DNA from 3 places in the Streptomyces sp. NPDC051018 genome. Region 3 is predicted to be linked to each of the others. Evidence: riboswitches for the same ligand, from Rfam matches in the RefSeq annotation. Region 3 holds a riboswitch; each other region holds the start of a gene.
The links. A riboswitch is a leader RNA that binds a small molecule or an ion and turns the genes downstream of it on or off. The one in region 3 is predicted to bind cobalamin.
Positions count from the first base shown of each region.

Region 1: linked by a shared signal. The riboswitch ahead of ACIBCM_RS03665 (cobalamin biosynthesis protein) and the one ahead of ACIBCM_RS07470 (prenyltransferase/squalene oxidase repeat-containing protein) in region 3 are both predicted to bind cobalamin.
Region 2: linked by a shared signal. The riboswitch ahead of ACIBCM_RS09725 (CbtB-domain containing protein) and the one ahead of ACIBCM_RS07470 (prenyltransferase/squalene oxidase repeat-containing protein) in region 3 are both predicted to bind cobalamin.

Region 1 covers NZ_JBITFN010000001.1:901,356-904,562, reverse strand. The annotation lists gene ACIBCM_RS03675 (anion permease) at 1-1,176, shown strand, start outside; gene ACIBCM_RS03670 (hypothetical protein) at 1,189-1,413, shown strand; cobalamin riboswitch at 1,557-1,696, shown strand; gene ACIBCM_RS03665 (cobalamin biosynthesis protein) at 1,876-2,862, shown strand; gene ACIBCM_RS03660 (cobyric acid synthase) at 2,859-3,207, shown strand, end outside.
Region 2 covers NZ_JBITFN010000004.1:202,528-205,734, reverse strand. The annotation lists gene ACIBCM_RS09740 (hypothetical protein) at 1-274, opposite strand, end outside; gene ACIBCM_RS09735 (SigE family RNA polymerase sigma factor) at 267-956, opposite strand; gene ACIBCM_RS09730 (histidine phosphatase family protein) at 1,254-1,820, opposite strand; adenosylcobalamin (AdoCbl) riboswitch at 1,964-2,057, shown strand; gene ACIBCM_RS09725 (CbtB-domain containing protein) at 2,104-2,322, shown strand; gene ACIBCM_RS09720 (CbtA family protein) at 2,543-3,207, shown strand, end outside.
Region 3 covers NZ_JBITFN010000003.1:253,085-256,291, reverse strand. The annotation lists gene ACIBCM_RS07475 (hypothetical protein) at 7-1,419, opposite strand; cobalamin riboswitch at 1,548-1,623, opposite strand; cobalamin riboswitch at 1,726-1,870, shown strand; gene ACIBCM_RS07470 (prenyltransferase/squalene oxidase repeat-containing protein) at 1,983-3,207, shown strand, end outside.

The DNA.
Region 1 (3,207 bases), on a different contig from region 3:
CTCGTGTTCGATTTCACGAACGGTTTCCACGACACCGCCAACGCGATGGCGACGACCATCTCGACCGGCGCAATGAAGCCCAAGACCGCGGTGGCCATGTCCGCCGTGCTCAACCTCGTCGGCGCGTTCCTGTCGGTGGAGGTCGCGAAGACGATCTCCAGCGGCATCGTCAACGAGTCAGGCATCACCCCCGAAGTCATCTTCGCGGCGCTCGTCGGCGCCATCCTCTGGAATCTGGCCACCTGGCTGATAGGCCTGCCGTCCAGCAGCTCGCACGCCCTGATGGGCGGACTGATCGGTGCGACCATCGCCTCGGTCGGCATGAGCGGCGTCAACGGCGGCACGGTCGTCACCAAGGTCCTGATTCCCGCCGTCGCCGCGCCGCTGGTCGCCGGCATCGGCGCGTTCTTCGCCGCCAGGCTGACGTACCGCATCGGACGCAAGGCGGACGGCAAGGGCACGGAGAAGGGCTACCGGGCGGGTCAGATCGCCTCGGCCGGTCTGGTCTCGCTGGCCCATGGCACCAACGACGCCCAGAAGACGATGGGAATCATCACGCTGGCCCTGGTCGCCGGCGATGTGCTCTCCCCCGGCTCCAACCCCCCGATGTGGGTCATCGTCTCCGCGGGCGTCGCGATCGCGCTCGGCACCTACCTCGGTGGCTGGCGCATCATCCGCACCATGGGCAAGGGTCTGACCGACCTCCAGCCGCAGCAGGGCTTCGCCGCCCAGACCAGCGCGGCCAGTGTCATCCTCGCCTCCTCGAACCTCGGCTTCTCCCTCTCCACCACGCACTCCTGCTCCGGTGCCGTCATGGGTGCCGGCCTCGGCCGCAAGGGCGGGGTGGTCCGCTGGTCCACCGCCACCCGGATGTTCGTGGCCTGGGGTCTGACGCTGCCGGCCGCCGCACTGGTGGCCGCGGGCTCCGAGTTCGTGACCAAGCAGGGTGACTGGGGAGTGGCGGCCGTCGCCGTCTTCCTGATCGCCTCCTGTGCCGCGATCTGGCTGGTCTCGCGCCGCCAGGTCGTCGACCACACGAACGTGAACGACGTCGAGCACGGCGAGCCCGTGGGCGCCGTCAACGCCGCCCTCGCCCAGGACGACCTCAAGACCACCATCCCGTCCCCCGCTCCCTCGGCCCCCGAAGCGGGTCCGGCGAGCCGGGCCGCGGTGTAAGGACAGATCAGCATGAAAATCGACTGGGAAGCCCTCGGCTCCGTCTTCGGCGTGAGCCTCGTGTCGACCGTGGTGGTGGTGGGTCTCTTCGCCGTCGGCGTGGTCGCGCTCAGCAAGCAGGAGTCGGCGGCAGGCGGAGGCGGTGGCTCCGCGGCCCTCGCCCGTACCGGCGCGTACGCCTGCTTCGCGCTCTGCACGGCGGCCGTGGCGTACGGGATCTATCTGATCGTCACCTGACGGCCGCGGCCGTCGGGACTCACGTCCGCGCCTCACCCGTTTCCGTCGAAGGGCCGGGCACCCGATGGGGGTGCCCGGCCCTCCGGCTGTCCGGATGTGGGGCTCAGCACACTGCCCCTCCGCAGGTCAAAGGCAGGTTGACGGGTGTTCTCGGAGCGTGGTGGACTTCCTTGGCCATCACGACGGAGGCAGAGGAAGCCGGTGCGAATCCGGCGCGGTCCCGCCACTGTGACCGGGAATGACTCCCGGGAGCCAGGAACTCTCACCGTCGGACTCGTCGAACCAGGGCGCGGACACCCTGAGTGAGGACATTTCGCCATGCGCGGCTGCGGTTCAGCTCCTGCCCTGAATGCACTGAATGCCCCGAACGCACTGGGAGCGCCCGGAGCTCCGAAGGGGCTGAAGGCGCCCGGCACGGCACCGGGTTCACCGTTCCCCCGAGGCGGGGCAACGGCCTGACCCATGCGTGCCGACCGAGTATTCGCGTACGGCGCCGCTCTCGGCCTCACCGGCGATCTGCTGCTCGGCGATCCCCGCCGGGGGCACCCCGTCGCCGCGTTCGGGCGGGCCGCGGGCGCCGTCGAGCGTGTCCTGTGGCGCGACCACCGCGGCTGGGGCGCGCTGCACACCGCCGTGTGCGCCGGAGGCGCCGCTTCCGGTGCCGCGCTCCTCGCCCGGGGGGCGCGCCGGAGCCCCGCCGCCTCCCTGGCCCTGACCGCCGCCGCCACCTGGACCGTCGTCGGGGGTACCTCGCTGGGGCGGGAGGCCCGTGCCGTCGGGCGGGCGCTCGCCGCGGGCGACACGGCGGCGGCCCGTGAGCGGCTGCCGCATCTGTGCGGACGTGATCCGCACGCCCTGGACGAGCAGCAGATCGCGCGCGCGGTCGTCGAGTCCGTCGCCGAGAACACCTCCGACGCCGTCGTGGGGGCGCTGGTGTGGGGCGCGCTGGCCGGAGTTCCCGGGCTGGCGGGGTTCCGCGCGGTCAACACCCTGGACGCGATGGTGGGTCACACCTCCCCCCGCTACCGGCGGTTCGGCTGGGCCTCGGCCCGCCTCGACGACCTCGCCGGCTGGCCGGGGGCCCGGCTCACGGCCGCGCTGGCCGTGCTCGCGGGCGGCGGCGCGCCCGGAGCCGTACGGGCCTGGCGGTCCGATGCCCACCGGCATCCGAGCCCCAACGCGGGCCCCGTCGAGGCGGCGTTCGCGGGAGCCCTCGGAGTACGGCTCGGCGGCACCCTCTCGTACGGCGGCCGGGTCGAGCACCGGCCCGTGCTCAACGGCGGGGGACGCGCGGTGGGGATCGGCGACATCGAACGGGCCGTCCGGCTGTCGCGCCGGGTCGGGCTGCTCGCGCTCGGCGCCTGTGTCGCCGCACGGCCGGTGTTCCGCCGGGCGGCGGGTACGGCGGGCGCCGCGGCGAACCGGCTGCGCCGGGGAGGCGCCCGATGACCGGCCGCAGGCGCGGGGGCGGGCTCCTCGTCGCCGGGACCACCTCGGACGCGGGCAAGAGTGTCGTCACCGCCGGGATCTGCCGCTGGCTCGTGCGGCAGGGGGTGCGGACCGCTCCCTTCAAGGGGCAGAACATGTCCCTGAACTCGTTCGTGACCCGTGACGGCGCGGAGATCGGCCGCGCTCAGGCCATGCAGGCGCAGGCCGCCCGCGTCGAGCCGACCGCGCTGATGAACCCCGTCCTCCTCAAGCCCGGCGGTGACCGGAGCAGCCAGGTGGTCCTGATGGGCAGGCCCGTCGGCGAGATGAGCGCGCGCGGCTACCACGGCGGCCGTCAGGAGGCGC
Region 2 (3,207 bases), on a different contig from region 3:
CCGGGGTGGCGGTCGACAGGGAGGCCGGGTCCGAGGGGACGTCCGCGGGTACGGGCGGCCGTACCGGCGCGGTCTCCCCGCTCGTGAGGACCACGGAGGCCAGGGACACCACGGCGCACAGCACACCCGCACCGGTCGCGGCCATCAGTCTGTGGCGTCGGCGCTCCCGCCCCTTGGCGACGACCGTACGCGCGTCGATCGGCTGAGCGTGCTCAGCCGCCCGGCCGGCGGCGCTCCGCAGTCCGGCCCGCACGGGGTCGTCGAGGTCAGACATCACGGCTCTCCCCGGTCGGTGCATGGTGATCGGTCTGGTCGAGAAGGTCGGGCGGGTCGAGATGATCCGGCTGGTCGAGAAGGCCGGGCCGGTCGAGAAGGCCGGGCCGGTCGAGAAGGTCGGGCCGGTCGAGAAGGTCGGGCCGGTCGAGAAGGTCGGGCCGGTCGAGAAGGTCGGGCCGGTCGAGAAGGTCGGGCCGGTCGGGATGATCCGGCCGGCCGAGATGGTCGGCGAGCTTGGCGCGGGCCCGGGACAGATGCGTCTTGACGGTGCCGGTGGAGAGCCGGGTCTCGGCCGCTATCTGCTCCACCGGCAGATCACAGACGTAGAAGAGGGCGGCGCACTGCCGCTGCCGCAAGGGCATACGGCGCAGCGCTCGCTCCAGATCGACCATGCCCGGATCCGGCCCTTCGCTCGTCAGGGGGTCGTCCCGCGACTTCCACGCGTGCCGGCCCCGCACGACCCGCCGCCAGCGGCTCACCGCCAGTCGCCACGCGACCGTCCGCACCCATGCCTCGGGCCCCCGCTCGCGCTCCAGCCGGCGGCGTGCTCCCCAGGCCCGTACGAACGCCTCCTGGACCACGTCCTGGGCCTCGTGGAAGTCCCCGGTCATCACATACAGCTGGCCGGTGAGCCGGTGCACGGATCGGGTGTAGAAGTCCGTGAACTCCTCCTCGGTCAAACGTCAGCGCTCCTTGCAGATGTGCGGGTACGCGTCGACGTTACGCCTCGGGGGTTCTGCCCGGTCGACGGGCCGAGACGGAGATCTCTGCCCGCTCGCTCCAGGCGGCCGGGCCGGAGGGCTTCGTGGGCGGCTGCCGGCCCGGCGGCATCCGGCGTGGTGGGTGCACGACAGCGGGTCCCGTTACGTCACCGTACGCCCCGATGCATCCCGGTGCGCGGGACACCGGTCCGGCGGAGCGCACCTGTGCGGGGCCGGTGGCGCGGCCGGGCCGCACCCAGGGACCGGCCGACGCCCTCAGCCCGCCGTCAACGGGCTCCCGCAGCGCAGATTCCAGCGCTCGGAGCGGCCGGTCAGCTCGGTGAGGGCCAGCGGTGGCACATCCAGCCGCCAGAACGCCTCCGGGGGCAGGGCGAGCGCATGCACCACGACCGCCCTGACCAGGGCGGGTTCCACGACCGCCAGCACCTGGCCGTCCGGCAGGGCCGCCAGCCAGCCGCCCACCCGTTCGCACAGCGCCACGAGCGATTCACCGCCGTGCGGGGCGGCCGAGGGGTCGGCGAGCCACGCGGACACCGCTTCCGGCTCGGTCCCGGTGACCTCCGCGAGCCGCCGTCCCCGCCAGCGGCCCACGTCCCAGTCCGCGAGTCCGGCCACGGGTTCCGCCGCCAGCCCGAGGGCGCGGGCCGTCTCCCGGCAGCGCAGGGAGGGGCCGGTGAACGGCCGCCCGGCGCGCGACAGGGTGCCCGCCACGGCCCGCGCGGCGGCGAGACCCTGCTCGTCGAGGGAGACCTCCCCCTCGAAACGTGCCTCCCGCAGCGCGGACGTCGTCGCGGGTGAGATCAATGTCACCCGTACCGTCATCTCCCCACTCCCTCCCGTCGAGTGCTCCAAGAGCCAAGCACATCACGGGAGTTCACATGCCTCCCTTCCCGTGCCGTTCGCGCGTTTGCGCACGTACGAGCCATGGCGGCACCCGGCCGTACACGGTACGGTCACGTGGACATGACGAGGGCGTGACGGAAGTCCGGTGAGAATCCGGCACGGTCGCGCCACTGTGTACCCGTACCTCTGCGGGAAGTCAGACCCAGCGCCCTCGTCCCAGGCACCACGACCGGGACGCGTTGTTCCCTCAGGAGGTTCTGCCATGGCTCAGTCCGCCGCGCCCGCACCCGCCGCCGCACCGGCACTCACCCCCGTCTCACTGAGGGCGATCGCCCCCTGGGCCGCCTTCTTCGGCCTGCTGATGCTGGTCCTCCTCTACTTCGTCGGCGCGGAGCAGGGCGCGGTCGCGCTCGTCTCCGGAGAGACCGTCCACGAGTGGGTCCACGACGGGCGTCATCTGCTCGGCTTCCCCTGCCACTGAGGGCCGCGCCCGGACGTCAACGGACCCCGGAAGTCCAGGGACACGGAAGTCCAGGAACACGGATGTCCTCCGGACCCCGGACGCCTCGCCCGCACACACATCGTTCCGGCGGCACACCCCCCTCCGGAATCCCTCTCGCGGCGCCCCGGCGCCGTATCTCGGACGCGTTGTCCGCAGCAGCGGACCGAGCCGCCTTCACCACACAGGGGAACACTCACCCATGCCTTCCATATCCGTCAGAGCCCTGCTGGTGCGCGGTATGCTCGCGGGCCTCGTCGCCGGGGTGTTCGCGCTGGCCGTCGCGTACTTCATCGGCGAGGGCCCGGTGGACGCGGCCATCGCCTTCGAGGAGGCCGGCAGCCATGAGCACGGCGGCGAGGAACTCGTCAGCCGCGCCATGCAGTCGACCGCCGGTCTCGCCACCGGCGTCCTGGTCTTCGGCGTCGCGATCGGCGGGATCGCCGCGCTCGCGTACTGCGTCGCCCTCGGCCGTATCGGGCGGTTCGGCCCGCGCGCGACGGCCGCGCTGGTGGCCCTCGGCGCACTGGTCACCGTGTACGTCGTGCCGTATCTGAAGTACCCGCCGAACCCGCCGGCCGTCGGGGACCCCGGCACCATCGGCGGGCGCACCGCGCTGTACTTCCTGATGATCGTGCTCAGTGTGCTGCTGGCGGTGGCCGCGGTGATCGCCGGGAAGCGGCTGGCGCCCCGGCTGGGGAACTGGAACGCGACCGTCGCCGCGGCGGCCGGGTTCGTCGTGGCCGTGGGGGTCGCGTTTGTGTTCCTGCCGTCGTTCAACGAGGTCCCGAAGGGCTTCCCGGCCACCGTGGTCTGGGAGTTCCGGCTGGCGACCCTCGCGATCCAGGTCACCCTGTGGACGGTCTT
Region 3 (3,207 bases):
GCCGGGTCAGGGGCCCCAGCGCAGGGCGATGGTGGCGCCCACGTTGACCACCGTGCCACGGGAGGCGGTGGTGAACGCGGATCCGTCGACACTGGCCTTCCAGGTGTTGGAGCCGCTGTTGGCCTTGCCGTTGACCGCCGTGACGGTGCCGCTGCCGGACGCGGGGGTGACGGAGGTGACACAGCCCGAGGGAGTGGCGCCGGAGCCCGCCGCGGTGAGGACATCGCCGAGCGTGGTGGTCGTCCCGGTCGGGGTGAGGGAGACCGAGCACACCTTCAGACCGCCCGCGCCGTCGTCGACGGTGAGCGCGAGTCTGGTGGCCGTACCGGCGGTGAACGACGGCTGGGCGACCCACTGGGGAGCGCCGGCGGTCGTCGGCAGCGGCGGGGCCGAGGTGAATCCGCCGCCGGCGACCGCCCGGAGGGCGTCGGTGGAGGAGTAGGCGGACGGCACCCCGTCGGTGGGCTTGTACTTGAAGCCGCCGCCGGGGTTGTACTGGTTGGCGATGAGGAAGTCGACGGGGGTCTTGCCCGCCGGGGTGAGGAAGTCGCCGGTCTGGGGGTTGATACCGCAGGCGTTGAGCCCGGCGACGGCCCAGCCGTTGGAGCTGGTGTTGGCCCCGTATAGGGAGTTGAAGGCGCCGGAGGCGTTGGCCAGCTTCAACTTGAGGAAGTTCTTGCCCTGCACCACATCGGTGTCGGTGGCGGGCACCCCGGAGACGCAGAGCGCTGCCAGGGCCGCGCCGGTCATGTCGATGTCGCCGGGCTGGGCGAGCGCCGCCGGGTTGCCCTCGGCCTTGCTGTGGGCCCAGCCGCCGTCGGTGTGCTGGTTGGCGCGGACGCGGGCGACCATGGAGCCGACGAGCGCCTGGGGAACCCGGGTGGCGCCCGCCTGGGTCTTCGCGCCGACGAGTGCGAGCGCCGCGAACACCGTGCCGTTGAAGTTGGCGGAGGGGCCGAAGTAGCCGGGTTCCGCGGTCTGCCAGTAGCCGTAGATCTGGGCGATGAGGTTGCGCGAGGCGGAGACCCGGGCCGGGTCGATGCCCGCGGCGTAGGCGTTGAGGGTCGCGCGCTGGTAGTCGGTGACCACGGGGGAGGCCGAGGGCCAGGCCGCGGTGGAGAGCAGATTGCGGTAGACCGTACGGGCGTTCTTGGTGGTGTCGGTGCCGGGGTAGACGTCCACGACGGCCGTGCCGGCGGCCGCGAACGCGCTGAACGCCCACTCGTTGGAAAGACCCGATCCGGCGTATGAACCGTCCGCGGCCTGAAGGGACTTCAGATAGGCGACGCCGTTCGTCTTCGAGGTGGCGATGTCGGCGGGGGTGGAGGTCGCGCCGGCCGGTGGCGCGGCCAGGGCGAGCGCCGTGAGGACGGCGGGCACCGCGAGCGCGAGGCGGTGTCTGGGGCGGATGGGCGACATGGGCCTGCTCCCTGTGGAGTCGGGACGCGGCCATGCCGTCCTTGCCCGGGCCGCCGTGGGGGCGGGCGGGAAGTCGGGGCCGCTGTCCGGATCGCGTGCATACGGCTTCCAGTGGTGCCTCACCGCACGGGCATTCGGGCTCGGAACGGCTCCTTGCCGTCCCACACCGTTGCGCGTCAGCCCCGGATTCCCACCGGATTCCCCCGTGCGGCAGCCCCGGACGCTACCCGAGCCGTCCCGTCCGCGCCAGATGCCCCATCACGCGGGGTTTGGTCCGCAGCTGAGACTTACGCCATCTTGACGGTGGTCGTTCACCCGTGTTGCACTCCGGCTGACAACTGTTCAGCACCAGGGGAAGCCGGTCGAAGTCCGGCGCTGACCCGCAACCGTAGGTTCCGCGCATCAGTACGCGGGACGAGCCGGATTACCTGGTGCCCGGAAAGCAGCACGAGTACAGCGCCGTCGCGGACTACGGCGTGGTCGTCCCGCCCAGGGGCCGGTTCACCGGACCCCGGGCCGTCGCCACGTTTCCGTCCGTGCCGCGCGGGAACCGAGGGGCAGCGGTGGGGACGGGACTTCATGCGGATCGGTACAGATCGAGGGGCAGACGGCTGCTGTCCCTGGGGACGGCGGCACTGCTGACCCTGGGCGCGGCCGTGTCGCTCCTCACGGCACCGGCGACCGCGACCGCGGCCCCGGTGGAGGAGTGCACCCCGCAGAAGGGCGCCGTCGTCGCCGTCGACTTCAGCAAGTTCGGCGGGAAGGTCGAACGCGGCTGCGACACCACGCCCACCACCGGCTTCGAACTGCTCCACGAGGCCGGGTTCACCACCACCGGTACCCAGTCCCACGGCGACGCCTTCATCTGCCGGATCGGCCACGGCAGCACCGGCACCCAGTACCCGACCCCCGCCCAGGAGGACTGCGTCCAGACGCCCCAGGCCAGCGCCTACTGGTCGTACTGGATCGCCTCGCCCGGTCAGAAGAGCTGGACCTACAGCCCGCTGGGCGCCATGTCGCGCACCCCGCGCGCGGGCGATGTCGACGCCTGGGTCTTCGGAGCCACCGACATCGGCGGCACCACCGGGAAGCCCTCGTTCTCCCCCGACGACGTCAGGGCCGGGGGCGATCCCGGGCCGGGCGGCCCCGGAGACCCCGGGGGTCCCGGTGTGCCGCCCGGATCGGTCGACGTACCGGCCGCGGTGCGCTGGCTCGGCCAGCAACTCAAGGACGGGGAACGGGTCGTCGACCCCGAGACGGGCGCGCCGAGGCACACCGAGACCGCCGAGGCCGTGCTGGCGCTCGCCGCCGCGGACCGCGGCTCCCCGGCCGCGAAGAAGGCCGCGGCCTACCTCGCCACGCCGGCGCAGACCGAGGCGTACGCCTACCCCGACGGCAAGGACCAGCCTCCCAGCGCGACCGCGGCGGCCCGGCTCGCCCTCGTCGCCCTGGCCGCGGGAGAGAACCCGCGCGCCTTCGGCGGACGCGACCTCCTCGGCGATCTGCTGAAGTACGTCTGCCCGGCCCCCGTCGCGGGCGCAGAGCCGGTGCCCGGCTGCCTCACCGAGGGCGACTTCCGTACCACGTTCCAGGCCGAGGGCCAGGCCCTGGCCGTGGTGGCACTGCTCAACGGAAAGGCGACACCGCCGCCCGCCTCGGTGGCCCGGCTGACCGGACTCCAGTGCGAGGACGGCGGCTTCACCGGCATTCTGATCCGCGCGGGCGAGTGGTGCGACAGCGAGCCGGGGACCACCGGTCTGATCCTGCTGGCCCTCCACCGCGCCGGCG